4 regions of the Streptococcus viridans genome follow, and region 1 is predicted to be linked to each of the others. Evidence: predicted binding sites of a transcription regulator. Region 1 holds the regulator's gene; each other region holds the start of a gene.
The links. Region 1 encodes Rex, which represses fermentation and respiration genes when NADH is low (regulators of the CRP and FNR family bind a similar motif). Its sites were predicted from a motif close to TTGTGAANTANTTCACAA; they were not measured.

Region 1 (7,903 bases):
GTAATAACAACGAGGTCAGCATCCGCACAATCTTCGTACTTAGCAGCATAAATCTTCTTAGGAGAAGTGAAGGCAAGAGCGTGGCTAAGGTCTTCAGCATCACCAACCGCTTTTTCAAACAATTGAGGGATTTCAATGATACCTAATTCTTGTGCGATTCCTTGAGTAACGAGTGCGAAAGCATATGATGAACCTACAGCGCCGTCACCAACAAGGATAACTTTTTTATGTTGTTTAGTTAATGTCATTATTCTAAACGTCTCCTTCTATTTTTTTGGGTTTTCCCATTCGCATTTATTCTACCACTTTTACAATTCTTTGTCACGGTTTTACGCTTAATTTAGACGATGTAAACGTTTTTACTCTTGTGTTCCGAAGGAGAAAAAAAGCACTAAATGTGTTATAATAGTATGGTGAATTAATTAAAGAGAGGCATTGTTTTAATGCAGGATAATAACTTAGTTGATGTTAATTTAACATCGGAAATGAAGACCAGTTTTATCGATTACGCTATGAGTGTTATCGTGGCTCGGGCTCTTCCTGACGTTCGAGATGGTTTAAAACCAGTTCATCGTCGAATCCTATATGGAATGAATGAACTTGGTGTTACGCCAGATAAACCACATAAGAAATCTGCCCGTATTACTGGGGATGTTATGGGTAAATACCATCCGCATGGGGACTCCTCTATTTATGAGGCTATGGTTCGAATGGCTCAATGGTGGAGTTATCGTTACATGCTTGTAGATGGGCATGGGAACTTTGGTTCTATGGATGGAGATGGAGCCGCTGCCCAACGGTATACAGAAGCTCGTATGAGCAAGATTGCTCTTGAAATGCTTCGTGATATCAACAAAAATACAGTTGATTTCACAGATAACTATGATGCCAGTGAAAGGGAACCAAACGTTCTTCCAGCTCGCTTCCCTAACTTGTTAGTCAATGGTGCGACAGGGATTGCGGTAGGGATGGCGACAAATATCCCGCCACACAACCTCGGTGAGTCTATTGATGCTGTCAAGTTAATGATGGACAATCCTGATGTGACAACGCGTGAGTTGATGGAAGTGCTTCCTGGACCAGATTTCCCTACTGGGGCCTTGGTCATGGGCAAATCAGGTATTCATAAGGCCTATGAAACAGGAAAGGGCTCAATTGTCTTACGTTCTCGCACGGAGATTGAAGAGACCAAAACAGGGCGCGAACGCATTGTCGTTACAGAATTCCCTTATATGGTCAATAAGACTAAAGTGCATGAACACATCGTTCGCTTGGTTCAAGAAAAACGGATTGATGGAATTACGGCAGTTCGGGATGAGTCCAACCGTGAAGGGGTTCGTTTCGTCATTGAAGTCCGTCGCGATGCATCAGCCAATGTTATCTTGAACAACCTCTTCAAGATGACCCAAATGCAGACCAACTTTGGTTTTAACATGTTGGCCATCCAAAACGGTGTCCCTAAGATTCTCTCTCTTCGTGAGATCCTAGGATCTTATATTGAGCACCAAAAAGAAGTAGTGACTCGTCGGACGATTTTTGATAAAGAGAAGGCGGAAGCTCGTGCTCATATCTTGGAAGGTCTCTTAATCGCTCTTGATCACATCGATGAAGTGATTAAAATCATCCGTAATAGCCAGACAGATGCAGAAGCTCAAGCTGAATTGATGAGTAAGTTTAAACTTTCTGAGCGTCAAAGTCAAGCTATCTTGGATATGCGTCTTCGTCGTTTGACTGGTTTGGAACGTGACAAGATTCAAAGCGAATACGATGATCTCATTGCTTTGATTGCTGATCTCGCTGACATTTTAGCCAAGCCAGAGCGTGTGGTCGCGATCATCAAGGAAGAGCTGGATGAAGTAAAACGCAAGTTTGGAGATCCACGTCGCACGGAGTTGATGGTGGGAGAAGTTCTTTCACTGGAAGACGAAGACTTGATTGAAGAGACCAATGTATTGATTACGCTGTCTAATAAAGGCTACATCAAACGCTTGGATCAGGATGAATTTACTGCTCAAAAACGTGGGGGACGTGGTGTTCAAGGTACAGGGGTCAAGGATGATGACTTTGTCCGTGAATTGGTTTCTACCAGTACCCATGATCGTTTGCTCTTCTTTACCAACAAGGGACGTGTTTATCGTCTCAAAGGCTATGAAATCCCTGAATACGGTCGTACAGCCAAGGGACTTCCGATTGTCAACTTGCTTAAGTTAGATGATGGAGAATCCATTCAGACCATTATTAACGTTGCTCAAGACCGTAGTGAAGACGCTTATCTCTTCTTTACAACCCGTTCAGGTTTGGTGAAACGGACTAGTGTAGCTGAGTTTGCCAATATTCGTCAAAATGGCTTGAAAGCTTTAAACCTCAAAGACGAGGATGAGCTGATCAATGTCTTCCTCACAGACGGAAATACGGACGTGATCATCGGGACTAAATTTGGTTATTCTGTCCGCTTCAAAGAGTCTGTGGTTCGGAACATGGGCCGTTCGGCAACTGGGGTTCGAGGTGTCAACCTTCGTCCAGGAGACCAAGTGGTCGGTGCAAGCGTCATTACAGATCAAGATGAAGTATTGATTATCACTGAAAAGGGATACGGTAAACGCACGCGTGCAGATGAGTATCCAACAAAAGGACGTGGTGGTAAAGGGATTAAAACTGCTAATGTAGCTGATAAAAATGGTCCTCTAGCTGGACTCATGACTGTCAAAGGAGATGAGGATTTGATGATTATCACCAATACAGGCGTCATGATTCGTACCAGCGTTGCCAATATTTCTCAAACTGGACGTTCGACCATGGGTGTGAAAGTTATGCGTCTGGATCAAGATGCCCAAATCGTAACCTTTACAACGGTTCAAGCTGACGAAAAAGATGAGTCAGAGACTGAAACTGAAAGTGAAGGGTAGGATAAAAAATGGCTTCAAGAAGAAGAAAAAAGAGGAAAACAAGCTTACGCAATCGCTTGATCAATATCTTTGCTACCTTGCTGATCCTTTTGTCTATCGCTCTGATCTTTAATGCTCCGATTCGGAACATGATCATGGTTTGGCATACCAATCAGTACCAGGTTAGCAAGGTATCGAAAAAGACTATCGATAAGAATAAAGATGCCAAGACTAGCTTTGATTTTAAAGAAGTCAAATCGCTTTCTACAGAATCTGTTATCAATGCCCAGTGGCAGGCGCAGAAGTTGCCTGTTATTGGGGGGATAGCCATTCCAGAATTGAAGATGAACCTTCCGATTTTTAAAGGCTTAGATAATGTGGGACTCTATTATGGGGCAGGTACCATGAAAGAGGACCAAGTTATGGGGCAAAGGAATTACTCCTTGGCTAGTCACCATGTCTTTGGTTTGACCGGGGCAAATGAAATGCTCTTTTCTCCATTAGAACATGCCAAAGCTGGAATGAAAATCTATATCACTGATAAGGATAAAGTCTATACCTATGTCATCAATTCTGTTGAAACAGTGACGCCAGATCGAGTCGATGTCATTGCAGATAGAGAAGGGGTAAATGAAATTACCTTGGTGACCTGTGAGGATGCTGCAGCAACTTATCGTACGATTGTAAAAGGTACTTTGGAAACTTCAGTAGATTACTCAAAAGCACCAAAAGATATACTAGAAGCTTTCACAGAATCTTATAATCAAATGCAATTATAATCAACGAAAAGAGAGTGGGACAGAAATCGGTAATTCGTTAGAATTCGATTTCGTCGTCCCACCTCCGCACAGTTGAGTAGGGCTGTAAAAGCTGATGAAATCAGCGTAGTAGAGCCCACTCAACCACTGCGTCTTGCTCGAAAATTTAAAGACAATTGAGAGGCTAGGACTTTTGTCCCAGCCTCTTTTTTTGTTAATTTTCTGCCAACTTGTAAGAGGATAGTCATAAAATGTTACCTGACTGACATATTTTTGCATGCTTTCTATTTTATAATAGAAGAGTGATAGAAAGAAGCTTGGAGGAACCGAATGCACACAGAAGATATCTATACTTTGTTAAGAAACTTCTATGGCTTACTGGTCAATGATTTTCCAAAAACGGGGCTCATTACCAAGGGGATCTACGAGGTTGAACAGGTCTTTGAAACCATTAAAAACCTTCCTGATAATCAAGAGCACTTAATTCGATACGAAATTCGTCAATTCCTAGCGACTTTGGAACAAGTGCAAGAAGGCTATAGAATTAACTTTTCAAACGAAGAAAATCGAATCCTTGAAAACCTAAGGGAAGTAGTTTGTCCTATATAAATTTTATACAGAATCATCCATTTTCCTCCTCAATTGCGAATTATTAATTGAGGAGGTTTTTATGTATCATATTGTATTTCAAGAATCTGGTCTTTTACCTAGAGAACGTTTGCTAACAGAAGGCCCTGATAAGCTCAGTCATCAAGAATTGCTATCCATCTTATTACGGACGGGGAACAAAAATAAAACAGTCTACGAGATTGCTCAAGACTTGTTGGGCTCGCTAAAGAGTTTAAAGGAACTGGCTAGTATGAGCTTTCAGGAGTTACAGGAAGTTCCAGGAATTGGAAAAGTTAAGGCCATTGAGCTATTAGCTGCTATGGAACTTGGGAAACGAATCCAGACCTCACAAGTGATTGAAACGGAACAAATCATGAGTAGTCAGAAGCTGGCAAAAATGATGCAACAAAAAATAGGCCATGAGAAACAGGAGCATTTACTGGCATTGTATCTGAATACCCAAAATCAAATTATTCATCAACAAGTGATTTTTATCGGTACAGTCAATCGTAGCATTGCAGAACCTCGAGAGATATTGCACTATGCCATCAAGCATATGGCGACGTCCTTAATCTTAGTTCACAACCATCCATCCGGAATCATTCATCCGAGCAAGAATGATGATGGCGTCACTCAACAAATGATTGAAGCCTGCAATTGTCTAGGAATTGTTTTTCTTGACCATCTGATTGTTTCAACTGATGATTATTACAGCTACCGGGAGGAGACAGATTTATTGGTATAGAAAAGAGGCTGGGACAAAAGTCCTAGCCTCTCAATTGTCTTTGGATTATCGAGCAAGACGCAGTTGTTGAGTGGGCTCTACTATGCTGATTTCATCAGCTTTTACAGCCCTACTCAACTGTGCGGAGGTGAGACGACGAAATTGAATTCTAACGAATTACCAATTTCTGTCCCACTCTCTTGCTTATCATGAATTTTTGCGCATAAAGTAGAGAAGGGTTTGCAGTTCGCTGGTTAGATCGACATATTGGACAACCACATCCTTTGGAACTGTTAGGTGTACTGGAGAAAAGCTAAGGATTCCCTTGATACCAGCTTCAACCAGTAAATCTGCAACTTCTTGAGATTTTACACTTGGAACGGTTAAAATAGCTGTTTGAATCTCTTGTCCCTCTAGTTTTTCTTTTAGTGTTGAGATGCCGTAAATCGGAATGTTATCTTTACTTTTAGTACCTACTAAGTCATGATCATCCGTATCAAATGCCATGACAATCTTCATTTTGTTTCGCTCATGGAAGCGATAGTGAAGCAGGGCACTTCCCATATTTCCAATCCCGACGATAGCAACATTGGTGATGGAGTTATCATTTAAGAGATCTGCGAAGAAGTTCATTAACTTTTTGACATCATAACCAAAACCACGTCGTCCTAACTCTCCGAAGTAGGAGAAGTCGCGACGAACAGTCGCGGAGTCAATACCGATGGCTTCAGCAATCTGTTTTGAATTTGCTCGCTCGATCTTCTCTGCATTAAAGCGTTTAAAAATGCGGTAATACAGAGAGAGTCGTTTGGCAGTAGCACGAGGAATTGGATTAGTCTTATCTTGTTTCACAATATCACAACCTTTCAAATCTATTTTATAAAAAGTTTGTGAATAAAGCAACTATCTTCTACTAAAAAAACACCAAAATGGTGCTTTTCTTTGTTAGTTGGAATTTCTTAAACTCTGATCAAACTGAATCAGATAGCGATAGAAGTCACCGATTCTTCCAGTGAAAGGTAAAATTTGCCCCTTGTAGGTCACGGAAACAACCTGATAGGAATCTGGAAGGGTCACACAGCCTGAAAAAGCTAGTAGACAGTGATCCAAATTATCGTAGCTAATCTGACGTTCCTTTTGGTATGCATCCAAATAGGTGAGGACTAGAGGAGCATTGGTCATTACTTTTCAATCCTTTCAAAGATTTCGCGCTCAACTAAACTGTCCATGAGGAAGTAGAATTTTTGTTGGATGATTTTGTTTTCTGGATTTTTAAAAATATTTACCAAACGAAGGCCTGACTTGTCAGTAATGTTAATTTTAAATCCTGTTAAATCCTTATTGATAATAATTTTTAGCTTAAAGCCATCTCCGCTATTTGGAACAGCTTCTAATAGACGATTTAATTCGTAGTTTCCAACCTTTGTTTGGGCAAAGGTATTGTCGCGTAGGGTATATTTTTTAATATTTGGATGGATTGCGTATGTGTAATCGCAGTCTGTTAATGAGACAGAAGTTTCAAATGCCATGTAATTCTCCTAAAATTTTGTGAATGGTTGTAATAAAAATATCGACTTCATCAGAAGTATTGAATTCAGATAAACTAATGCGAATAGATTCCTTCAAGCGAGGCGAATCTTCGCCGTAATAAGCTGCAAGGACATGACTTGGTTGAACAGTTCCTGCTGTACAAGCGGAGCCGGTTGAGACTGAAATACCTGCCATGTCTAAACGAAGCAGTAAGATATCATTGCTGATACCAGGAAAGCCAATATTTAAGACATGAGGAAGGTTAGTGTCTGTGCTATTCAGATAGAAATCTAGATCTTCTAGACCAGTTAGGATACGTTCAGATAAGCTCTGAATATACTGATAATTTGCTTCTAACTGATCAGTTGCTTCTTTGAGGGCTTGAGCCATTCCAGCAATTGAAATCAAGTTCTCTGTACTAGCCCGACGCTTGTCTTCTTGGTCACCCCCGTGTAAGAGATTGAAAAAGTCAGGCTTTCTAGCATAGAGGATGCCAACCCCTTTTGGCCCATGAAATTTATGGGCGGATGCGGTTAGGAAATCGATTCCTAGCTCTTCTGGTGCTATAGAAAGTTTACCAACGGCCTGGACAGCATCGACATGAAAAGCAGCAGGATGGTCTTTTAAAAGGTCAGAAATGGCCTTGATGGGTAAGAGATCGCCTGTTTCGTTATTGGCATACATGGTGGATACCAAAATAGTATCGGGACGAAGTGCAGCACGAATATCTTCAGGACGAATCTTTTGATCAACGGGTTGAATAACGGTCACTTCAAACCCAAACTCCTCGACCAAGTACTCAATCGGTTCCAAAACGGCATGGTGCTCAATAGCCGTGGTAATAATATGCTTCCCTTGCTGTCTATGTTTGAGACAGTAGCCCTTTATAACAGTGTTATTACTTTCGGTCCCGCCAGAAGTGAAGATAATCTGTTGACTAGAGGTCTTTAAACAAGTTGCAACGCATTCCCTAGCATCTCTAAGAATCTTTTTCGCTTGACGACCATGGGAGTGGAGGCTAGAGGGATTTCCGAAACTGGTCTCCATCGTTTCTGTCATCACCTTGATTACTCCTGGGCTTAGGGGAGTGGTTGCCGCATTGTCAAAATAAATCACGATATCACCTTATTTCTTGTGGTATGCAAAGAGTGGACTAACTGGTTTACGCTCTTGGATACGTACAAGGGCATCCCCAATCAAATCACTTGCAGTAATGTATTTTACATTTTTTGGTTTTTGTTCTTGGGTTGCTACAGAGTCTGTAACTAAAATTTCTTTAATCGGTGCTTGGTCTAGTAATTCTGCAGCTCCTTTAACGAAAAGTCCGTGACTAGAAACGGCATAAATCTCAGTAGCGCCGTCGCGTTGAACAATTTTTGCAGCCTCAGAGAAGGTTT
Region 2 (7,903 bases), 860 kb from region 1:
GACAACGTTAGTGCCATCAACCTCTTGAATATCAAAAAAGTCGGACGCCGGAGAAATAACATGCAATGGATGAAACTACCTTCAAAAACATACTTTGAACGTGATTCAATTGAATACCTACAAAAATGTCGTGACGTTGAACGTGTCATGATCGTTACAGACCACGCTATGGTAGAGCTTGGTTTCCTTGATCGCATCATCGAACAGCTTGACCTTCGTCGCAACAAGGTGGTTTACCAAATCTTTGCAGACGTAGAACCAGATCCAGATATTACAACCGTTGAACGTGGTACAGAGATCATGCGTGCCTTCAAACCAGATACCATCGTCGCTCTCGGTGGTGGATCTCCAATGGATGCGGCTAAAGTAATGTGGCTCTTCTACGAGCAACCAGAAGTGGACTTCCGTGACTTGGTTCAAAAATTCATGGATATCCGTAAACGTGCCTTCAAGTTCCCATTGCTTGGTAAGAAGACGAAATTCATTGCCATCCCAACAACATCTGGTACAGGATCTGAAGTAACACCATTTGCTGTTATCTCTGATAAAGCAAACAACCGTAAATACCCAATCGCAGACTACTCATTGACTCCAACCGTTGCCATCGTAGACCCTGCCTTGGTATTGACTGTTCCAGGATCTGTTGCAGCAGACACTGGTATGGACGTTTTGACTCACGCAACAGAAGCTTATGTATCTCAAATGGCAAGTGACTACACTGATGGTCTTGCTCTTCAAGCCATCAAACTTGTCTTCGAAAACTTGGAAAGCTCAGTGAAGAATGCGGACTTCCATTCACGCGAAAAGATGCACAATGCGTCAACTATCGCAGGTATGGCCTTCGCCAATGCCTTCCTCGGTATTTCTCACTCAATGGCCCACAAGATTGGTGCGCAATTCCACACGATTCACGGACGTACCAATGCCATCTTGCTTCCATACGTCATCCGCTACAACGGTACACGTCCAGCTAAGACAGCGACATGGCCTAAGTACAACTACTACCGTGCAGATGAGAAATATCAAGACATCGCTCGTATGTTAGGACTTCCATGCTCTACACCAGAAGAAGCAGTAGATGCTTATGCAAAAGCTGTTTACGAACTTGGTGAGCGCGTAGGAATCGAAATGAACTTTAAAGCACAAGGGGTTGATGAAAAAGAATGGAAGAAACATTCTCGTGAATTGGCCTTCCTTGCTTACGAAGATCAATGTTCACCAGCTAACCCACGTCTTCCAATGGTAGACCATATGCAAGAAATCATCGAAGATGCTTACTATGGTTACAAGGAACGTCCAGGACGTCGTAAATAAGACGCTACTGAACAAATGATGTTTATCAGCTATCCCTCACTCAAAAGAGCGGGGGATTTTTCTTTATTTTAACGATAGAAATTGGTTTTTGTGATCTGAAAATTATCTTTTAAAAAAAATCTAATAAATATGTTGCAAGCGCTTACCTTTGTATGTTATAATATTCACAAAGTAAAACTACAATAAAATGGTTTGATAAAACCAACAAAAAAGGAGTCGCTTATGAAAGCAGCAACATATGTATCCGCGGGAAATCTTCAGTTGATTGATCAACCAAAACCAGTGATCAAGAAACCAACTGATGCGATTGTGCGTTTGGTAAAAACGACCATTTGTGGAACAGACCTCCATATTTTGGGTGGTGATGTTCCAGCTTGTAAAGAAGGGACCATCTTGGGTCACGAAGGAATTGGGATTGTCGAAGAAGTCGGCGATGCGGTTGCGAACTTTAAGGTAGGAGACAAGGTTATCATCTCTTGCGTAACAGCTTGTAACACTTGCTACTACTGTAAACGTGGTTTGCCTTCCCACTGTGAAGATGGGGGCTGGATCCTTGGCCACTTGATCAACGGTACTCAAGCAGAGTATGTCCATATCCCTCACGCAGACGGCAGTCTCTATCATGCGCCAGCTTCTGTAGATGATGAAGCCTTGGTTATGCTCTCAGATATACTCCCAACTTCCTATGAAATTGGGGTGCTCCCATCCCATGTGAAACCAGGAGACAACGTTTGTATCGTTGGTGCTGGTCCAATTGGCTTAGCAGCTCTCTTAACCGTACAATTCTTCTCTCCAGCCACTATTATCATGGTAGACTTGTCAGAATCTCGTCTTGAAGCTTCTAAGAAATTTGGAGCGACTCATACGATTTGTTCAAGTGATATTGATGAAATCAAGGCCTTTATCAATGAAGTGACCGATGGTCGTGGTGTTGATATCTCTATGGAATGTGTAGGCTATCCAGCAACCTTTGATGTCTGCCAAAATATTATCTCTGTCGGCGGTCATATTGCCAACGTCGGAGTGCATGGGAAGCCAGTTAGCTTCAATCTTGATGACCTTTGGATCAAGAACATTACGCTCAATACCGGTTTGGTCAATGCCAATACAACTGAAATGCTTCTTAACGTATTGAAATCTGGTAAGATTGATGCGACGAAGTTGGTGACCCACCACTTCAAACTTTCCGAAGCAGAAAAGGCATACGAAATTTTCAAACATGCTGGCGAAAACAATGCCCTGAAAGTCATTATTGATAACGACCTCAGCTAAGAAGGCTCAATCGTTTGATGCTGAAACAAAAGGGACAGGAACAGATTCATGTTCCTGTCCTTTTTAACAGATGTAGTAGTTGTTCTTGTCACATCTATTTACTTGTCACTCCTAATAAAACGTACTATAATATGATTAGAAATATAACATAAATAGAAAGGTGTGATCTTATGAAAATGTTCCATTATCATCGTGAGTTCTGGCTGGACTTCCATTTCTGGCTCTTGATCTTACTTTTAGTGGCTGTAGCTATGATGACACAGGATCCGCTTTCGGTTGTTAGCCTCGCTTATCTTGCTTTTGTAGGGATTTTTATTCTTCTTCAGGTCTTTCAACCGCAGGTGTCCAATCGCCAGCATCCAGTAGGTAGCTACCATTTCAATTGGGACTTTTATCGTGACACCAGACTGTATATTGATCTCTTTTTATTGGCTGGTCTCTTAGAAGGTCCGTTTACTTCAACGGATATAGTTTATTGGATCTTGCTTGGGGCATTCGTCGGCTCTATTGGCTTTGTGTTTGTCGTAAAGGAAAAACCGATTCAAAAAACGGCCTAGTGCATTGAAAGTTCTAGAAGACATTTATTTGGGATCTCTCTCCTCGATGATGAAGAGGGAGAATAGAAAAAGGTCTTGCTTCGTACACACGAAAAAATCCTAGCTTTTTTAAAAGCTGGGATTTTTTGTACTGTTTAGTGAGATGATAAAGAAGTGTTACTATTTGCCTCGTTTGCGAGCGTATTCGTCAAAGGCGCCAGCGAAGGTTCCCATGAGTAGGGGAGTTGCGATCAGTCCGACAGTAATCCAGACGGATCCACCGTCCACATGGCTGAGTTCCTGCTCGGACAAGCTTCTAAAACGTGTTTCTTCGAGTTTCATGCTTGCTCCTTTCTAGTGCATGATGCCATTGATGATACTACGGCCAAAATCACGCCCGGAATTGTATAAAATATTCCAGGTTTGAACGATGAATTTTGCCGAGTCAAAGACGGAGGCCCCTCCATCAATGGTCGCCAGTTCAGCTTCTGTTAGGCAAGTATAATGGATGCTTGTATCCATAAGTGTCCTCCTTAATGTAAGATCGTGTAGAGTAAATCAATTGCCTCGTTCAGAATGGTGAAAGTGACCATGAAGGCAATAGCAAATTTAGGAAAGTACCCTTCTACCTGCTTGGGTGCTTTTTTATCAAGAACGCAGTATCCTGTCAAAAGGATGAGGGTGATAAAGGGCAGAGAAATCATAGAAATGCCTCCTTTTAGAAGAATTTCTTTTTGATATCTTTGCCAATTGTATAGGATAGAGCGACGAGGGCGACGCAGACTCCTGCTGAAACTACTGCTCCGCCGTTAACATCGACTAGTTCATCTTCCGTCAAGGTTACAAAGTTTTGTGTGAATTCTGTTGTCATTTAGTTTTCCTTTTTATTTTTTACTTGTTTTAGGGTAGCATCGACTGCCAAATAGATTGTGGCTGCAATGGCTAAATTCATATTGGGTTGAAACGCAATCAGATGTGCATCGTGTAACATGGTTAATCCGATAATGATGGCGAAAATAATGGTGTGTAAATGTCGTTTCATAAGCCTTATCCTAAAATGAAGCCAAGGGCTAGACCAGTGATGATGCATCCTCCGTAGACGATAAAAGGTGCTACCCCACCGTTGACATGAGTTAACTCTTCATCTGTCAGAGTAGTGAATTGATTGTCAATCAGTTGATTTGTTTGTGTCATAAGCTATCTCCTTTTCTAATGTATTGTCTGTTATTACTTTCTTTGGCAACTACTTAAAGCCAAAAGTCCAAGAGGAATCAAGATGAAAGGGATGAAACCTCCAGTACATTCTTCTAGTTCAGCGTCGTTTAGTTTTGAAAACTTTTTATCAATTGTTGTCATGATATTTCCTTTCTGTTAGAGCACATTGGCTAGTGTTTTTCCTAGTTCGTAGCCTACTTGATAGATGCCATACATCAAAACGGGTGCTAGAATGCTAGCGAGTATGATGAGTGCCATTTTTTTATTTTTCCTTGTATTCATGATTTCTCCTTACAGGATGATCAGTGATAAGAATAGTAATAGAATAAAAAATTGTGTATTCTTTTTCATGTTCGGTATTCCCTTTCCTTATTTATTTGCGGAAGAAGTAATACAAAAACCATGGGATGATAATGGGAGTATAGTACATCTGTGGTCCTCCTTTCTTTTTGTTTGGTCACTTATACTATTCGTATAAAAATCTGGAAATGGAAAAAATTTCTTAAAAAATTTTAGAATGTTAGCATCTCTGAAACTAGTTTCATAGGAATGGAAGAATAGTTTAAAATATGAAACTATTATCAAAATGGCTCGACAATATTGTAAGCGCTTTAAAAATACTATATAATAACCTTACAAGTACTCGAGTTGACGTAATAAACAAAGGAGATGGAATGTATGTCCAAGATCACAAAAGAAGAATTAATTCAACAGATCAAAGACGGCATTATCGTTTCTTGTCAGGCGCTTCCTCATGAACCTCTCTACACAGAGGCAGGAGGTGTGATCCCTCTCTTGGTCAAAGCAGCTGAGCAAGGAGGGGCGGTTGGAATCCGGGCGAATAGTGTCCGCGATATCAAAGAGATCAAGGAAGTGACAAAGCTTCCGATTATCGGGATCATCAAGAGAGATTATCCTCCTGAAGAACCATTCATTACTGCTACCATGAAAGAAGTAGATGAATTGGCCGAATTAGATATCGCAGTGATTGCCCTGGATTGTACCAAACGTCCGCGTCATGACGGTCTATCGATTGTCGACTTTATCCAGCAAGTGAAGGAGAAATATCCTGATCAACTCTTGATGGCAGATATCAGCACCTTTGAAGAAGGCTTAACAGCTGTCGAAGCAGGGGTTGACTTTGTCGGAACAACCTTATCGGGCTACACAGATTACAGCCCGAAAGTAGACGGACCTGACATTGACTTGATTCGCCAACTTTGCCAAGCGGGTGTCGATGTGATTGCGGAAGGTAAGATTCACTATCCTGTACAAGCAAAAGAAATTCATGACCTGGGTGTCAGAGGGCTTGTGGTAGGGGGAGCCATTACGCGACCTAAAGAAATTACAGAACGCTTCGTTGCGGCTTTAAAATAGAAAAAAGAACAGTAAAAAGAGACAAGGAGGAAGCTAGGAAGAGAGAAATCATCCAGTAGAAATTAGAATATTTAATAATCACCGTCCTCAGTGAGGATATACTAAGTAAGAGAAATCTTACCGCAAACGTGAGGAGAAATCACATGAAAATGAAAAAAGTACTGTGCTCGTTGGTAGCTGGTGCAGCGGTGCTAGCACTTGCAGCTTGTGGATCTGGAGGAGGATCTAAGTCTGAATCTTCAAGCGATAACTCTGGTAAAACAGAAATCACTTGGTGGGCCTTCCCAGTCTTTACTCAAGAGAAAGCTGATGATGGTGTAGGAACCTACGAAAAATCAATTATCGAAGCCTTCGAAAAAGCCAATCCAGATATCAAAGTCAAACTAGAAACCATCGACTTCAAATCTGGTCCTGAAAAGATTACAACAGCTATCGAAGCTGGAACTGCTCCAGACGTTCTCTTTGACGCACCAGGGCGGATCATCCAATACGGTAAAAATGGTAAATTGGCTGACTTGAATGATCTCTTTACTGAAGATTTTGTAAAAGATGTCAACAACGACAATATCATTCAAGCTAGCAAGGCTGGCGACACTGCTTACATGTATCCAATCAGTTCAGCACCATTCTACATGGCCATGAACAAGAAAATGTTAGAAGATGCAGGAGTTCTAGACCTTGTCAAAGAAGGCTGGACAACAGACGACTTTGAAAAAGTCTTGAAAGCTTTGAAAGACAAAGGTTACACACCAGGATCCCTCTTCAGTAATGGTCAAGGTGGAGACCAAGGTACTCGTGCCTTTATCGCTAACCTTTACGGTGGTTCTGTAACAGATGAAAAAGTAACCAAGTATACAACAGATGATCCAAAATTTGTCAAAGGTTTAGAAAAAGCTTCTAAATGGATTGAAGATGGTTTGATGATGAATGGTTCCCAATTCGACGGTGGAGCAGACATCCAAAACTTCGCTAACGGTCAAACTTCTTACACCATCTTGTGGGCACCTTCACAAAACGGTATCCAAGCTAAATTGTTGGATGCAAGTAAAGTTGAAGTAGTTGAAGTACCATTCCCATCTGATACAGGCAAACCAAAATTGGAATACCTTGTCAATGGTTTTGCAGTCTTCAACAACAAGGATGAAAAGAAAGTAGCAGCAGCTAAGAAATTTGTTCAATTCATCGCAGACGACAAAGAATGGGGTCCAAAAGATGTTGTTCGTACAGGAGCCTTCCCAGTTCGTAGCTCATTTGGTAAATTGTATGATGACAAACGGATGGAAACCATCAGCACTTGGACTCAATACTACTCACCATACTACAACACAATCGACGGCTTTGCAGAAATGCGTACACTTTGGTTCCCAATGTTGCAATCTGTTTCAAACGGGGATGAAAAAGCAGAACCAGCTTTGAAGACCTTTACTGAAAAAGCAAACGAAACGATCAAGAAAAAATAGATCATCTATGAAACTCAAATGATCCTTTCATAGAAATAAGAAAGCATAGGCCCCCTCGATTTCTTATCTCCATGTGTAGATTGAAAGAGGGGGCCTTCGTGTTTTCATTCTTCCTATTGATTCTTTATTTGAAGCAATAGGGAATTGCTTCAAATAAAGAATCAAGTAATAAAAATAGAAAAAGAACATCAGGAGGTGCCTTATTGTGAAGGTAAACAAAATCCGAATGAGGGAGACGCTGGTTTCCTACGCATTCTTAGCACCCATTTTAATCTTCTTTATTGTCTTTGTATTAGTACCAATGATTATGGGGTTTGTCACTAGTTTCTTCAACTACTCGATGACCTCCTTCAAATTTGTTGGTCTTGAAAATTACTCCCGCATGTTTGCGGATAAGGTCTTTATCAAGTCCTTGATCAATACTGTCATCATCGTTATCGGATCCGTTCCAATCGTAGTATTGTTCTCCTTGTTTGTGGCTTCTCAGACCTATCATCAAAATGCCATTGCGCGTTCCTTCTATCGTTTCGTCTTCTTCCTTCCAGTTGTTACAGGGAGTGTAGCGGTAACGGTTGTGTGGAAATGGATCTATGATCCGCTATCAGGGATTTTGAACTTTGTATTGAAATCTGGACATGTCATCAACCAAAACATTTCTTGGTTGGGGGACAAGCACTGGGCTTTGATGGCCATCATCATCATCTTGTTGACCACCTCTGTTGGTCAACC
Region 3 (7,903 bases), 870 kb from region 1:
AGTGTTAGTAGCATCTTCTGCAGACTCACTAGATATCTACCGTGCCTTCCCATACATTATCTATGGTCAATTGATTTCCCTCTTGACATCGCTCAAGGTTCAAAATCGCCCTGACACGCCATCACCAACAGGAACGGTCAACCGTGTTGTACAAGGAGTGGTGATTCACCCTTTTCACTAGAATGAAAGATCTTGGAGGAGACAACTTGTGAAACACTATCAAAAATATCTATTTGGTCAATTGGATGGCCAAGACATAGAAGCTTATCGCCTCGAAAATGACCTTGGGTATCAATTGTCTGTCATGACTTATGGAGCTACTATTTTAGAATATGTGACACCAGACAAGCATGATCAATTCGCCAACATTGTATTGGGCTTTGACAATTTTGATGCCTATGTTGGTAATAGCCCCAAGTATGGTGCCAGCATTGGCCCAGTCGCGGGCCGGATTGCAGGGGCCAGCTTTGAGCTCAATGGTCAAACCTATCACTTAGAAGCCAATAACGGCGCCAACTGCAACCACAGTGGATCGACAGGTTGGGACAGCGCCTTGTTTAGCGTGGAGTCGATAACAGACCAAGAAATCACTCTGTACACAGAGCGTGCGGATGGTACTGGTGGTTTCCCTGGAAATCTCAAGATCTGGGTGACCTATAGTTTGACGGAAGCAGGGGAGCTGGAAATTAGCTACCGAGTAGAAACAGACCAAGACACCTTAGTCAATCCGACCAACCACAGCTATTTCAACCTATCAGGCAACTTCACTCAGCCGATTAATGACCATGTCTTTCAGATCAATCATCAGGGGCTTTACCCCATCCATCCAGATGGCGTCCCTCTTCACACTGTGGACAAAGAAAGTCCGATCGTTCAGCATCTTTATCAAGCTATGCTGTTAGAGGATCTCTTTAAGGATGCTGATCCGCAAATCCGCCTGGTAGAGGGATTGGACCATCCTTTCGCTCTACCAGATGGACATGAAAATGCAGGCTTCTTCTACCATCAACCATCTGGTCGCTTTTTGACCTTCAAGTCAGAGGCTCCCGCCTTGGTGGTGTATTCAGCCAATTTTGTAGATGAAACCGTTCATCTTCAAGGAAAACCAATGGTTCAACACAATGGCTTGGCCCTCGAATTTCAAACAGTGCCAGATGCCATTCATAGTGACCAAGCTGAAAAGGTCATCTTGAGGGCAGGTCAAGTCTTTACCAGCAAGACCAGCTACCATGCCATCGCTAAGAAATAATGAGGAAGGGGGAGGCTCCAAACAAGGATGTGAAATTCTTAATTGGAGCTCCCTCTTTTTCTCGAAAAATTCTTAAAAATGACTATAAGGAAACTTTAAGCTTCCCGTCGTATACTAATACCATCATCAAAGACCTCCTAACTTTGAATGATAAAACTCCTAAAACTTTTTCATAATAATCTCCCTATAAGAGCCACCAAAACCGGTGGCTTTTTCTATGGGAGTGAGACAGAACAATTTTTTAAAATTGCTTCGCGTCCTTATTTTTAGGCTCATGTTGAAAAGGTTCCCCAAACCTTTTCAATTGTCTCACCCCCGCACAGTTGATTAGGTAATCTTTGGAGCTATAAGAGCGAACAAAGATAGCAATCAACCACTGCGTTATGGAATTATTACTAAACCTATTTCATTGAACCAAACCTGACAAGGACGTAGACGAGCTTAGGTACATTGACGCAGTTTGAGTGGAGCGAAAACTACGTTCCTTTTTATTATGGTGAAGGTAGTCCAATAGGGTCGCAGACGGACTACGATCCTTAAACAGAAACAAGTTGTTTTAAGAGGAAAATCGGTTCCGAAAACCGATAATCAATAATTAGTAATATATCGAATAGAATATGATTTTAAATCATCAGAGACGTCATTTTTTGCTATAATAGACTGTATGAGTAGAATTTTAGACAATGAAATCATGGGCGATGAAGAGGCTGTTGAACGGACTTTACGCCCGCAATATTTACATGAATATATCGGTCAAGATAAGGTCAAGGACCAGCTGAAAATCTTTATTGAAGCGGCTAAGCTTCGAGATGAAGCACTGGATCATGTCCTTCTTTTTGGACCTCCGGGTCTGGGGAAAACAACCATGGCTTTTGTCATTGCAAACGAACTGGGTGTCAATCTTAAGCAGACTTCCGGTCCTGTCATTGAAAAGGCTGGTGACTTGGTAGCCATCCTTAATGATCTAGAGCCGGGGGATGTTCTCTTTATCGATGAGATCCACCGTCTTCCCATGTCCGTCGAAGAAGTGCTCTACAGTGCTATGGAAGATTTTTACATCGATATCATGATTGGTGCTGGCGAGACTAGCCGGAGTGTCCATCTGGACCTCCCTCCTTTCACTTTGATTGGGGCGACGACTCGAGCGGGTATGCTGTCCAATCCCTTGCGCGCTCGCTTTGGAATTACGGGGCATATGGAATACTACGAGCAAGATGATTTGACAGAGATTGTCGAGCGGACCGCCGAGATCTTTGAGATGGAGATCACCCACGAAGCCGCTGAAGAGCTTTCTCTTCGTAGTCGTGGGACTCCCCGGATTGCCAACCGTTTGCTCAAACGGGTGCGCGATTTTGCTCAGATTATGGGCGATGGCTTGATTGATGACACCATTACCGACAAGGCCCTTTCCATGCTGGATGTGGATCATGAAGGGCTGGACTATGTCGATCAAAAGATCCTGCGCACCATGATTGAGATGTACGGAGGTGGCCCGGTTGGCCTTGGGACCCTATCGGTCAATATTGCTGAAGAACGCGAGACGGTAGAAGATATGTATGAGCCTTACTTAATTCAGAAAGGTTTTATCATGCGGACCCGGACAGGGCGCGTGGCAACCCGCAAAGCTTATGAACACCTGGGTTATCCCTACAATGGAGACTAGAAGAAGATGCTGACGGAAGAAGCGATCGTAGAGCAAATCCAAGTGGATCCGGAGATGATGACTGTCTTGGCCATTATTCGGGATCTCGACCTGGCAGATGCCTGGCTTGCAGCGGGTGCGGTACGAAATTTCATCTGGAACCAGCTCTCTGGAAGACCAGGATTTGACGCGACGACGGATCTGGATCTGGTCTTTTATGACCCTACGATTAGCTATGAGGAGACTCTCCAGATCGAGCAAGAATTAAAGAGGACCTATCCTCAGTATGCCTGGGAAGTCAAAAATCAAGTCTACATGCACCAATATAGCCCAGGGACATCTCCCTACAACAGTGCCTGCGATGCTGTTTCCAAATACCCCGAGCAGTGTACGGCTATTGCGGTTCGCTTAAGGAAAGATGGTCAGTTGGAGCTCTTTCTCCCCTATGGGACAAGGGATATCGAAGACTTCATCGTTCAGCCGACTCCACATTTTTTAGCCAGTCCAGAGCGTTTGGCGGTTTATAAGGAACGCATGCGGAAGAAAGATTGGAAACGAAAATGGCCAGCCCTTCAGATCATCCTGCCTGAATAAAAAAACAAAGTCAGCCCACCTCAATGGTGGACAGGCTTTTTTCGTCTTGCCTCAAAATTATAATTTTAGCAGATTATATTTTTCTCACATTCTGTTATAATAGAAAGGAGGTGCTGTCATGAAAAAAATCGTATTTGTGTGTTTAGGAAATATTTGTCGAAGCCCCATGGCGGAATTTGTCATGAAGGACTTGACCAACCAGTATGAGATTGAAAGTCGTGCTACTTCTAACTGGGAGCATGGGAACCCTATTCACCAAGGGACTCAAAAGATTTTTCGTAGTCATGGCGTGCCCTATGAAGCGTCTAAAACATCTCTTCAAATCAGCGACCAAGATTTCCATACCTTTGATCTGATCTTAGGAATGGATGAGAACAATGTGGCCGATCTCAAACGAATGGCACCGCCTGGAACAGAGCACAAGATTCATCTCTTTGCAGGAGAAAGTGTCCCAGATCCATGGTACACAGGAGATTTCGAAGAGACCTATCGCCGTGTCCTAGCTGGTTGTCAAGGATGGTTGGAACGATTAGAAGATTAGTTTCGGACTTGCTCCTTAAATGAGTAACCGGTTGAATAGAAACAGAATGAACAAAATATGGAAAAAATAAAAGAACTATATGAGACCTATAAGGTCTATGTTACGAGAGAGAATATTGAACGATTGTCCTTGGGAATTATTGTTCTGTCTGCTTTGTGGGTTTTTCTTTCCTCCATTCCTCACCGAGGTGTTTTGACCCTCGATAAGGAAGCTATTCGCTACGATGGAAGCGTCGTTCGAGGCAAGATGAATGGCCAAGGGACGGTGACCTTTGAGAACGGAGATACCTACAAGGGTAATTTTGTCAATGGGACCTTTAGTGGTCATGGAACCTTTACAGCCAAGGCTGGTTGGAAATATGAAGGTGAATTTGTCAATGGCCAACCAGAAGGCCAGGGAACCTTGACGACAGAACAAAATGTCGTTTATAAAGGAACGTTTAAACAAGGAATTTATCAAAATGCGAATTAAATGGTTTTCATTGGTACGGATAACGGGACTTCTTCTCGTCCTTCTCTACCATTTCTTTCAAAAAGTTTTTCCTGGTGGATTTATTGGAGTCGATATCTTCTTTACTTTCTCAGGATTTTTAATCACGGCTCTTCTGATCGATGAGTTTGCCCGTCATCAAAAAATTGATCTCAAGGGCTTCCTTCGACGCCGCTTCTACCGGATTGTTCCTCCTTTAGTCTTTATGGTCTTGCTGGTCATGCCTTTTACCTTCTTGGTCAGACGAGACTTTATTGCTGGGATTGGGACACAGATTGCGGCCGTCTTTGGCTTTGTGACCAACTTCTATGAGATGTTAAGTGGCGGAAGTTACGAAAGTCAGTTCATCCCCCATCTTTTCATTCATACTTGGAGTTTGGCTCTTGAAGTTCATTACTATGTCCTCTGGGCGCTCTTGGCTTGGTTTTTGGGTAAAAAAGCTAAATCAGTTGGCCAATATAGAGGCTATATCTTCCTATCTTCGACAGGTCTCTTTTTGGTGACCTTCCTGACCTTCTTTGTCGGAGCACTGGTCACGAAGAATTTATCCAATGTCTATTTTTCTAGCATCGCTCACGTCTTTCCTTTCTTTGTGGGGAGTGCTTTAGCGACAGTAACAGGGATTACGACGACTAGCCCAAATCTTACTCAATTAGTGAAGAAGCTATCTCTACAGAAGACGTTAGTGATTTTAGCGGGTGCTTTTCTAGTTTTGTTGGTCTTGACCTTTATCCTTCCATTTGATAGTGTTTGGACCTATTTATTTGGCTTTTTAGTAGCGACTCTTGCTGCTTCTGTGATGATTGTCATGGCTCGTGTCCTCCATGAAAAGACGCCGGATCAGAAGGAACCAGCAGTGATTACCTTTATTGCAGATACCAGTTATGGGGTCTATCTCTTCCACTGGCCATTTTACATCATCTTTTCTCAATTAATGACCAATGGCTGGGCTTCTCTATTAACAGCACTCGTATCCTTTAGTCTTGCTGCCTTGAGTTTCTATATTATTGAACCAACCTTGGCTGGACGTGAACCGAAGATTTTTGGGATCTCGATGGATCTCAGAAGTTTCACGAGACCACTCTTTTACAGCGCGATTCCCTTGACCTTGCTCATGTTTGGGATTGCACTCTTTGCGCCACGCGTCGGAGCCTTTGATGAAAACCTGATTACCGAAGGTCTTCGTCAATCCGACAGCAAGATGCAGATCACGCGTGCCCAGGTCGACAATGCTTCAGCGACTTCCTACAATGTGTCAGATGGCGTGACCATGATCGGAGATTCTGTAAACCTCCGGGCATCAGATTATTTGAAACAAGTTCTGCCAGATATCCAAATGGATGCCTTGGTGAGTCGTAATCTGGACTCAGGCTTAAAAGTATATGAAACGGATATTGCCAATAGGGTCTTGCTCAAGAACGTGGTGATTGCACTTGGAACTAACTCTTCTAATAATTATCAAGAATTGTTGGATAAGTTTGTTCAAGAATTACCAAAAGGCCATCGCTTAATCTTTGTGACACCATATGACGGGCGTGAAGCCAATGATAGCAATAGTGTCACCGTTCAGACTCGAGAGTATGAGCTGGAGTTGGCTAAAAAATATGACTATGTCTATGTAGCAGACTGGTACCAAGTGGCTATCGATAACCCGGCTATTTGGGCTGGAACGGATAGCGTCCACTTTGGTTTAGAATCAGATGGTTCCATCGATGTTGGAGGAAACCTGTATGCCAACGTCGTGAAAGAAGCAGTTGATCAAGCCAATCAGGGGCCGGTTAAACCATAAAATTTACTATATGATTTAAGCAATTTTCACTTGAAGAAAATTGCTTTTTTTAGTAAAATTAAGAAAACGCTTACAAAAATTGCGTGAAAATATTTGTTTGTGAAATTGAAGTGCGTTCTCAAAAAATTCCTTCAATTTTTTCTTGAAAATACTCCTGTATAGAAGGAGAAGGAGGATTCATGGAAAAAAGTTAAAAAAATCTTTGTGAAACTATTTACAAATTTTCTAAAATAGAGTACAATAATATTGTGAAAAAATTAACAAATCGAAATTTCTTACACTATTCTTGAAAGTTTCTGAAAACAAGAAAAAGTTCCGGAAAAGGATAAGGGTTTCAAACATTGGAGGAAAGCATCAAATGGCTGATAAAAAAACTCTCTCACCTGAAGAAAAGAAACTCGCTGCTGAAAAACACGTAGACGAGTTGGTGCAAAAAGCGCTTGTTGCGCTTGAAGAAATGCGCAAATTGGATCAGGAGCAAGTAGACTACATCGTTGCAAAAGCATCTGTAGCTGCTCTTGACGCACACGGTGAGCTTGCTCTTCATGCATATGAAGAAACTGGTCGTGGAGTCTTTGAAGACAAGGCGACTAAGAACTTGTTCGCTTGTGAGCACGTTGTAAACAACATGCGTCACACCAAGACAGTTGGTGTCATTCAAGAAGATGACGTCACTGGTTTGACCCTTATTGCTGAGCCAGTCGGAGTCGTTTGCGGGATCACTCCTACAACAAACCCAACTTCAACAGCAATCTTTAAAGCATTGATTTCCTTGAAGACACGGAACCCTATCGTCTTTGCCTTCCACCCATCCGCTCAAGAATCATCAGCTCATGCAGCACAAATCGTACGTGATGCAGCGATTAAGGCGGGAGCACCTGAAAACTGTGTGCAATGGATCACACAACCATCTATGGAAGCAACCAGTGCCCTTATGAACCATGAAGGGGTTGCAACCATCCTTGCAACAGGTGGGAATGCCATGGTGAAAGCGGCCTACTCTTGCGGGAAGCCAGCTCTTGGGGTAGGTGCAGGTAACGTCCCTGCTTATGTTGAAAAATCAGCCAACATCCGCCAAGCTGCACACGATATCGTCATGTCTAAATCATTTGACAACGGAATGGTCTGTGCGTCTGAACAAGCGGTCATCATCGATAAAGAAATCTACGATGAGTTTGTTGAAGAATTCAAATCTTACCACACTTACTTTGTTAACAAAAAAGAAAAAGCCCTTCTTGAAGAGTTCTGCTTCGGCGTAAAAGCTAACAGCAAAAACTGTGCGGGTGCGAAGTTGAATGCGGACATCGTTGGGAAACCAGCAGCATGGATCGCTGAACAAGCTGGCTTCTCAGTCCCAGAAGGAACCAATATCCTTGCTGCAGAATGTAAAGAAGTTGGTGAAAAAGAGCCTTTGACTCGTGAAAAATTATCACCAGTCATTGCAGTCTTAAAATCTGAAAGCCGTGAAGACGGAATTAACAAAGCACGCCAAATGGTTGAATTCAACGGTCTTGGCCATTCAGCTGCTATCCATACAGCAGATGAAGAATTGACCAAAGAATTTGGTAAAGCAGTTAAAGCCATTCGTGTCATCTGCAA
Region 4 (7,903 bases), 110 kb from region 1:
CGAAGTCTGGGATTTCTCCGACATTAGCAAACTCATCCAGATAGCTTCTAACATGGATAGGCAGTTGCCCTTTAAAGTCCACATCAGCCTGTCTGGTCAAAGTGGAGAAAACCATAGAGAAAAATAAAGCAGATAGAAAACGAAAGGTAGTATCATTATCTGGAATAACAAGATAGACCATAGTCTTCTGAGTGCCCCACGTTTTCAAGTCCATAGAGTCTTTTTGCGTCAAATCAATCACCGATTGGATATTAAAAAGGGCAAACTTCGCTGTTGTGACCGCAATTACCAAATCCAACGTCTTATCCTTATAGTATTGAAAATCTGCCCAGTTTCTCATGGTAAAGTTCTCGTGACCATATTTTTTAGCGTAATCTTCAAACAAGACTTTTGGGAGTTTATAATAACGCTCTGATGTCTGAAATTGATTAGCAGTAATACGTTTCATGATTATCCCTCCAAGACTAAAATTCCAAAATTCCCGAATTCCTCAAATCAGATTAAACCTGTTTGTTCCATTTCATTTACCAGTTGAGTTGCTTTTAGATTATCAACTCCCATGATGGTCATGATATGGCTCTTCACGATTTGACATGATGACTGTTCTTCCTTTTGCATAATTACCTCCGAAACGCAAAAAAAGGGTAGACAATCTAGTGTCTACCCCCGAAAGTTTATTAAAACAAAAATCCTGCCAAAGAATTGTTGGCAGGATTTTTGGCAGGAAACCAAATCAATTTATCAGTTTCTATCAATCGCTTATCGCTCTCAAAGACTGGTAAATAGGGATTCCGCAATCTAATTATGATGTGACTCTTATTTAAGAGTTGTTGATGTCCTGGATAAAATTTACAAATAGTTTGCCCCTTTTTTGCCCCTTCTAGAACAAAAAGAAAAACCGCTACTCCTAAGAATAGCGGTTTAATCATGTTTTTAAGCTACAAATGTAGTCGCTCTATTATTTAAGAGTAACTGAAGCTCCAGCTTCTTCCAATTTAGCTTTGATTTCTTCAGCTTCAGCTGTAGCAACACCTTCTTTAACAACTGCTGGTGCTCCATCAACAAGTTCTTTAGCTTCTTTAAGACCAAGACCTGTGATTTCACGTACAACTTTGATAACGCCGACTTTCTTGTCGCCTGCAGATGTCAATTCAACGTCGAATGAATCTTTAGCAGCACCAGCGTCAGCAGCACCAGCTGCAGCAACTGCTACAGGAGCAGCCGCAGTTACACCAAATTCTTCTTCGATAGCTTTTACAAGGTCGTTCAATTCAAGGATTGAAGCTTCTTTAATTTCAGCAATAATGTTTTCAATGTTCAATGCCATTGTTATTTCCTCCAAATAAGTTTTAAATTTTTTATTTATATTGTTTTGTAGCTAGGCTACGCTGCGTAGCTTAGGATTAAGCTGCGTCTTCTTTGTTGTCTGCAACCGCTTTGACTGCAAGAGCAACGTTGCGCACTGGCGCTTGAAGTACAGAAAGGAGCATAGAAAGAAGTCCTTCGCGGTTTGGAAGAGTTGCAAGAGCAAGGATCTCTTCTTTTGATGCGACAGCGCCTTCGATTGCACCACCCTTGATTTCAAGTGCGTCAGCAGTTTTAGAAAAATCGTTCAAGATTTTCGCTGGTGCAATAACATCTTCGTTAGAAAATGCTACAGCAGATGGTCCAACAAACACAGATGCAAGATCTTCAAGTCCAGCTTTTTCAGCTGCACGACGTAAGATTGAGTTTTTAATAACTTTGTACTCAACTTCGCTTCCACGAAGCTCACGACGAAGAACTGTATCTTGGTCAACTGTCAAACCACGAGCGTCAACAACGACGATAGATGCAGCAGCTTTCATTTTCTCAGCCACTACGTCAACTAGTTCCGCTTTTTTAGCAATAATTGCTTCACTCATTAGTGTGTTCACCTCCGTAATTATTTTGCTTGGGGAATTTTTCCAAAAGAAAAACGCGCCCAAACCTAGACACGAAAGTACAATACGCTTCTTTTACATGATACGTTTTGTCCTCGGTAGGATCTTTATGAGTCGAGCTCCCCTACTGTCTTAGGCAGTTTTTTCAAACCGTTATTTAGTGTATCACATAAAAAAAAAGAATGCAAGTATTTTTGCAAACTTTTTTTAAAAATAATTAATCTTTGTAAATAGTCTGGGTACGATTGAGCCATGCATAGGCCAAGCCCATGATGACTCCTCCTCCTACCCAGTTCCCTACAAAAGTGACAGTGTAATGACGAAGAACATTGAAGAACTCTAGGTGAGGCAAATCTTTAGAAATAGAATTAAACGTAGCCAGTGAGAAGGAAGCAAAGTTTGCAGCAATGTGTTCATTGGTAAGGAAAACAAACATATAAATTGCTGACAAAGCCATCAGAACTTTCGCTGTTTCATCTTTAAAGAATAAATAGGACAAAATAGCTATATTAACAAAGATGTTGGCAATAATCCCTTCAAAGAAGACCAATTGATTAGAGCGTTGCAATTTCATCTCTACAACCGAACCAAGGAAGCCCTTTGGATTCAAATTAGCAAAAGCACTTGTCTGACTGAAGAGAAATGCGAGTAACAAGGCACCAACTAGATTAAAAAATGTGCAATAGAGTAAAATTTCTAAAGCTTTCTTCCAATCAATCTTCTTTAGATAAACACCAGCTGTCAGGTACATCATATTTGAAGTCGTTAACTCACTATTTAAGAATAGTAAATAAACCAATCCCCACGCAAAAATAAATGGGAATAAGAAACGACCAGAACCTGGCAAGAAAGTGTTGAGAAGATCTGCCCCCACAATCCCTACAGCAGTACTCATTGTCAAAAACGCACCCGCGAACATAGAGCGAACCGCATAACGAGCTTTAGATGCCGTATACAATTCTTCCTTCTTCTGACATGCTGCTTCTACCTTAAGAACAAAATTTGATTCTCCCATCTGAATCTCCTTATATATTGAATTTGTGAACTTCTTCATTATATCATAGAATAGACTTTCTGAAAAGGTTTTCAGAAAAATTTAAAGTAAAAATCCTGAGTCCCACAAGAAAAATAAATAAATCGATTTAAAACGATAAAATAAAAAAACAGACTTTGAGAGTCTGTTTGAAATTCAATTTAAATCATATCTTACAAGAAACGATTCGCCCAAGCGATATCCAAGTTCAAGATTTCTTGAGTTGTATATTGTTGGCGATAAGGGTTGTAGACAGTACCTTCATAGCCACCATACACACTAGGTGAATCATACTGAGTAAGGTTGTAAGTTTCAATGATATGGTTCAATTTTGCATAGTAACTAGTGTCAGTAGCATAGACACCAGTTAAAGCAGCTGTTGCATCCTGATAGCTTGTTGTATTGCTCTTCCAAGCTCCTGCAAAATGACCTTGTTTCAAAACCGCAACGTAGTCTTGCAATGATTCATAGTAGCTAGGGTATGAACGGAAAGCATCATTGATGGTATAGGCATTTCCAGCACCGTCATCTTCCCAAGTTTGCATCACTGCAGATTGACCAGCATAGCTCCCTTTAATACCAAAAAGGTTATAGTGTGGATACGATGACAAACCAGATTGACCTGAACCACTTTCTAAAATGGCTTGAGCAATCATAACAGATGCATACAGATCATTTTCTTGACCAAGTTGGCGAGCAGATTCACCGATTTGTGAGATGAAGGCTTCTGTCGGATCTGCATATTGAGAATATGCTTCATCATTTGCTCCAACGTTTCCTACGTGCTCACTCATGGCTGCTGCTACTGTTCCTGCAGCTACCAGAGCTACTAAGGATCCAATCAATTTCGATTTATTTAGTATTTTTTTCAATGTGATAATCTCCTAATGTTATAATGAAAACTCTTTAAGATGATTATAGCACAGAAAAGCATTAAATTGTTGAGTTCAATATTACGTTTTAATTACAATATCGAGATAAATCAAACAAATAAATAACAGATCAGTAATAATACGATTTATTCCGAAAAACTAAAGTTAAAAATTACATCCCAAGCTTCTTCTACTCCAGTTTTATTGACCGATGAAAAGATGATAAAGGTATCTGTTTTATCAAAATCCAATTTCTTCTTGATCATGGATTCATGCTTGTTCCATTTTCCTCTTGGAATTTTGTCGGCTTTCGTCGCAACCAAGATAACAGGGATCTCGTAATATTTTAAAAACTCGTACATCTGGACATCATCTGCTGAGGGTTCATGACGAAGATCTACCAAGCTGACAACCGCTCTTAAATTTTCTCTCGTTGTCAGATATTCTTCAATCATCTTGCCCCATTTCTCGCGTTCTTTTTTGGAGACACGGGCATACCCATAGCCGGGTACATCGACAAAACGAAGTTTGTCATCGATATTGAAAAAGTTTAACAACTGTGTTTTTCCTGGTTTTCCAGATGTACGGGCCAAGTTCTTGCGATTTAGCATGGTATTTATAAAAGAAGACTTGCCGACATTTGATCGACCGGCAAGTGCAACTTCTGGGATATCATCTTGAGGATAATGGCTTTTATTAGCAGCACTCAAGAGGATATCCGCATTATGAGTATTTACTTTCATAGAATTTCTTTCTAGGCAGTTTCTAAAATTGGTTTTTCAGTTCCGTTAACTGCTTCTTTGGTGATCCGAACCATTTTGACGTCTTCTTGACTTGGAACTTCAAACATCACATCCAACATAGTTTCTTCGATGATGGAGCGTAGTCCGCGAGCACCAGTCTTGCGTTCAATGGCTTTACTTGCAATTTCTTCTAGCGCTTCGTCATCAAATTCTAATTCAACATCATCGAAGGATAAGAGAGCCTGATATTGTTTCACCAAGGCATTTCTTGGTTCTTTCAAAATACGAACCAAGTCATCCACTGTCAATTGCTCTAATGCAGCAAGAACTGGAAGACGACCGATTAACTCAGGAATAATACCGAATTTTTGGATATCTTCTGCAATGATTTCTTGCATGTAAGAGCTGGATTCATCAATGGCTTTGTTGTTTTGACCAAACCCAATAATCTTTTCACCTAGACGTTGTTTCACAATTTCTTCAATTCCATCAAAGGCTCCACCAACGATGAAAAGAATGTTTTTGGTGTCAACTTGGATCATCTCTTGTTGAGGATGCTTGCGTCCGCCTTGAGGTGGAACACTCGCTACAGTACCCTCGATGATCTTCAAGAGGGCTTGCTGTACCCCTTCACCAGATACATCACGAGTAATCGAGACGTTCTCACTCTTCTTGGCAATCTTATCGATTTCATCAACATAGATGATGCCTCGCTCAGCACGTTCGATATTGAAATCAGCTGCTTGCAAGAGCTTAAGAAGGATGTTCTCAACGTCTTCTCCGACGTAACCCGCTTCTGTCAAGGCTGTTGCATCGGCGATGGCAAATGGCACATTTAAACTCTTAGCAAGCGTTTGAGCTAAGAAAGTTTTTCCTGAACCTGTAGGACCGACCATCAAAATGTTTGATTTTTGTAGATCCACATCGTTGTCATCTTCACGATTTTCGTGGAAGTTAATCCGTTTGTAGTGATTGTAGACAGCTACTGCTAGTGCTCGTTTAGCACGATCTTGACCGATGACATAGTGGTTAAGGATATTGAGAAGTTCGATTGGTTTTGGAACCTCTGAAAGGTCTGCCAAGACTTCCTCAGCTAATTCTTCTCGAATGATTTCTTGAGCTAACTCAACACATTCATTACAGATAAAGGCATTGTTCCCAGCAATAATCTTCTGTACTTCGTCTTGGTTCTTACCACAAAACGAACAATAAACCATCATATCGTTTGATTGATTTGTAGGCATTTTCTTCTCCCGATTCTATAGTCTGTTTGTAATTTATTTAAATAAAGTCATATAAAAGGCGTGAATAGAATTCACAAGATTAGTAAAGGCATTTAATAAGAAGAGGGTGGCTAAGCCATAGCGCTTTTTCCGAAGAGTCTGGGAAGCACATACCAGGCAAATCACGCATAAAACTGCTGTAAAAAAGCCAAAGATACTACGTTCCATCAACTAGTCTTCCTTTCTTTCAAAATGTCTAATAGTAAAGTCGTAAGGGTTTTTTTCATCTTTTTCGAATGTCCGCTCGTCTAATAATTGAAACTGGTCCCACCGGAAATCTTCTGGGAAGTAGGTATCTCCTTCCAATTCGGCATCGATGACAGTCTGATAGAGCTCCTCTAGATGAGGCTCGAAAAGACGGATGACCTTCTCACCACCGATAATAAAGAGTGACAAATCCTGTCCCTTATACCAGTTTAAAACGTCTTCAACTGAGGTTTTTAGCAAAACCTTTTCATTCTCTACATCATACTTGTCATCTCTAGAGAGAATGATATTGGTCCGATTTGGGAGGACGCGTTTGTTTAAACCTTCGTAGGTAACTCTTCCCATGAGGATCGCATGGCCTGTAGTCGTTTGTTTAAAGTGCTGCAATTCAGCAGGTAAATGCCAAGGCATGACCTGATCTTTGCCGATCACTCCACTCTTCGTCTGAGCCCAAATGCCAATTACTTTCTTACTCATTTTTACATCCTTTATACTGATACTTCTATTTTATCAAATTTTTCAAGAAAAGACTGTTTCTAACTATTGCTTCCTTGAGCAAAACTTCCCATTTTTTCCCTCAAAAAAACCGCGATTTCTCGCGGTTTTAATGAGACAAATCCTAGATCTTAGTCTTCTTTTTTGCGTTTAGCAAGTCCGAATAATGAGAGACCTGTCAAGGCGCTAAGAATAGCAAGACCAGTTTTAGAAGTTTCCTCAGTACCAGTTTCAGGAAGAACTGCTGTTTCATCAGATGGATTGATAAATTTAGTTTCCTTAGTTTCTGGAACTGGTTTTGGATCTGGAGTTGGAACTGGATCTGGAGTTGGAACTGGATCTGGAGTCGGTGTTGGTGTTGGTGTAGGAACCGGAGTTGGTGTTGGTGTTGGAGTTGGTGTAGGAGTCGGTGTTGGTGTTGGTGTCACCGTCTTCTTGTAAATGTGTTGAGTATTACCGTTCTCATCTACAATTGTCTTAACAAACTCGTAACCTGGAATATCTTTCTTCGGTTGCTCACCATCTTCTGTTGGATAACCAGGAATTGGTTTTCCATTTTCATCTACGTGTGAAGTTGTAACTTTCTCGTAGACGTGCTCTGTATCACCATTAGGTAATTTCTTGGTTTCAACGAAACGGTAACCTGGAATTTCAGCTTTTGGCTCTTCTCCATCAACTGTAGGATATCCTGGGATTTCCTTACCTTCTTTATCAACAAACTTAGTGATTGGAAGAACAGTCGGTGTATAAGTTGCAGAAGCTTTTGTTCCGTTCACATCTTCACGAACTACTGTCACTGCTGGTGCAGTACCAGTAAATTCAGGTTCTGGAGTGAAAGTTACAGTTCCGTCTGCTGCTACTGTGTAAGTACCAACACCTGGAATCGTCTTCGTAGTTGAGCCATCTTCAAAGGTTGCTGGAACTTCGTCGTTCATTGGTACACGGCTGTCACCTTCGGTGAAGCTTGGTTTACCTGTTTGAGTAGCACCCTTCTTACCAATTGAAGTAACTGGTTCTCCTGTTGGTGCAACTGGAGTCACAGTTGGTGTGTACTTAGCTTTCACAACTGTACCATTCTTATCTTGGCGTTGAACCACGATTCCTGATGCAGTTCCAACAAATGATTTCTCTGGTACGAAGGTTACAGTTCCATCTGGAGCAACTGTGTAAGTTCCTTCTCCTGGAACAACCTTAGTAGTTGAGCCATCAACAAATGTTGCAGGTACATCATCGTCCATTGGTACTGCAGGATTTCCTTCAGTGAAGCTTGGTTTGCCTGTTTGAGTAGCACCTTGAATATCAGTTGATGTAGCTGGTTCTGCTGTTGGAACTACCGGAGTGATGAATG

Region 2: EL081_RS00385 (zinc-dependent alcohol dehydrogenase family protein) is a predicted target of Rex. The motif match lies at 1,467-1,484, and genes of this name have one in related genera.
Region 3: adhE (bifunctional acetaldehyde-CoA/alcohol dehydrogenase) is a predicted target of Rex. The motif match lies at 6,551-6,568, and genes of this name have one in related genera.
Region 4: EL081_RS05575 (formate/nitrite transporter family protein) is a predicted target of Rex. The motif match lies at 2,961-2,978, and genes of this name have one in related genera.

What each region holds. Positions count from the first base shown of each region.
Region 1 is NZ_LR134266.1:925,572-933,474, forward strand. It holds gene EL081_RS04955 (L-lactate dehydrogenase) at 1-248, opposite strand, end outside; gene gyrA (DNA gyrase subunit A) at 444-2,906, shown strand; gene EL081_RS04965 (class A sortase) at 2,915-3,664, shown strand; gene EL081_RS04980 (hypothetical protein) at 3,974-4,252, shown strand; gene radC (RadC family protein) at 4,314-4,997, shown strand; gene EL081_RS04995 (redox-sensing transcriptional repressor Rex) at 5,184-5,828, opposite strand; gene EL081_RS05000 (DUF4649 family protein) at 5,922-6,158, opposite strand; gene EL081_RS05005 (DUF1831 domain-containing protein) at 6,158-6,505, opposite strand; gene EL081_RS05010 (cysteine desulfurase family protein) at 6,495-7,622, opposite strand; gene EL081_RS05015 (ribose-phosphate diphosphokinase) at 7,632-7,903, opposite strand, start outside.
Region 2 is NZ_LR134266.1:61,732-69,634, forward strand. It holds gene adhE (bifunctional acetaldehyde-CoA/alcohol dehydrogenase) at 1-1,314, shown strand, start outside; gene EL081_RS00385 (zinc-dependent alcohol dehydrogenase family protein) at 1,537-2,586, shown strand; gene EL081_RS00390 (ABC transporter permease) at 2,757-3,143, shown strand; gene EL081_RS10005 (hypothetical protein) at 3,303-3,464, opposite strand; gene EL081_RS00395 (hypothetical protein) at 3,477-3,644, opposite strand; gene EL081_RS00400 (class IIb bacteriocin, lactobin A/cerein 7B family) at 3,841-3,993, opposite strand; gene EL081_RS10010 (hypothetical protein) at 3,994-4,164, opposite strand; gene EL081_RS00405 (class IIb bacteriocin, lactobin A/cerein 7B family) at 4,170-4,316, opposite strand; gene EL081_RS10190 (hypothetical protein) at 4,350-4,478, opposite strand; gene EL081_RS10195 (hypothetical protein) at 4,494-4,619, opposite strand; gene EL081_RS00410 (N-acetylmannosamine-6-phosphate 2-epimerase) at 5,016-5,714, shown strand; gene EL081_RS00415 (extracellular solute-binding protein) at 5,858-7,174, shown strand; gene EL081_RS00420 (carbohydrate ABC transporter permease) at 7,380-7,903, shown strand, end outside.
Region 3 is NZ_LR134266.1:53,732-61,634, forward strand. It holds gene EL081_RS00340 (SIS domain-containing protein) at 1-181, shown strand, start outside; gene EL081_RS00345 (aldose epimerase family protein) at 209-1,249, shown strand; gene ruvB (Holliday junction branch migration DNA helicase RuvB) at 1,914-2,912, shown strand; gene EL081_RS00360 (nucleotidyltransferase family protein) at 2,919-3,485, shown strand; gene EL081_RS00365 (low molecular weight protein-tyrosine-phosphatase) at 3,604-4,026, shown strand; gene EL081_RS00370 (hypothetical protein) at 4,084-4,497, shown strand; gene EL081_RS00375 (acyltransferase family protein) at 4,487-6,304, shown strand; gene adhE (bifunctional acetaldehyde-CoA/alcohol dehydrogenase) at 6,663-7,903, shown strand, end outside.
Region 4 is NZ_LR134266.1:1,040,522-1,048,424, forward strand. It holds gene EL081_RS10100 (CHAP domain-containing protein) at 1-487, opposite strand, end outside; gene EL081_RS10220 (hypothetical protein) at 496-618, opposite strand; gene EL081_RS05560 (hypothetical protein) at 678-929, opposite strand; gene rplL (50S ribosomal protein L7/L12) at 959-1,327, opposite strand; gene rplJ (50S ribosomal protein L10) at 1,404-1,904, opposite strand; ribosomal protein L10 leader region at 1,943-2,077, opposite strand; gene EL081_RS05575 (formate/nitrite transporter family protein) at 2,140-2,937, opposite strand; gene EL081_RS05580 (glucosaminidase domain-containing protein) at 3,129-3,827, opposite strand; gene yihA (ribosome biogenesis GTP-binding protein YihA/YsxC) at 3,974-4,570, opposite strand; gene clpX (ATP-dependent Clp protease ATP-binding subunit ClpX) at 4,582-5,814, opposite strand; gene EL081_RS05600 (dihydrofolate reductase) at 6,025-6,537, opposite strand; gene EL081_RS05605 (CshA/CshB family fibrillar adhesin-related protein) at 6,687-7,903, opposite strand, start outside.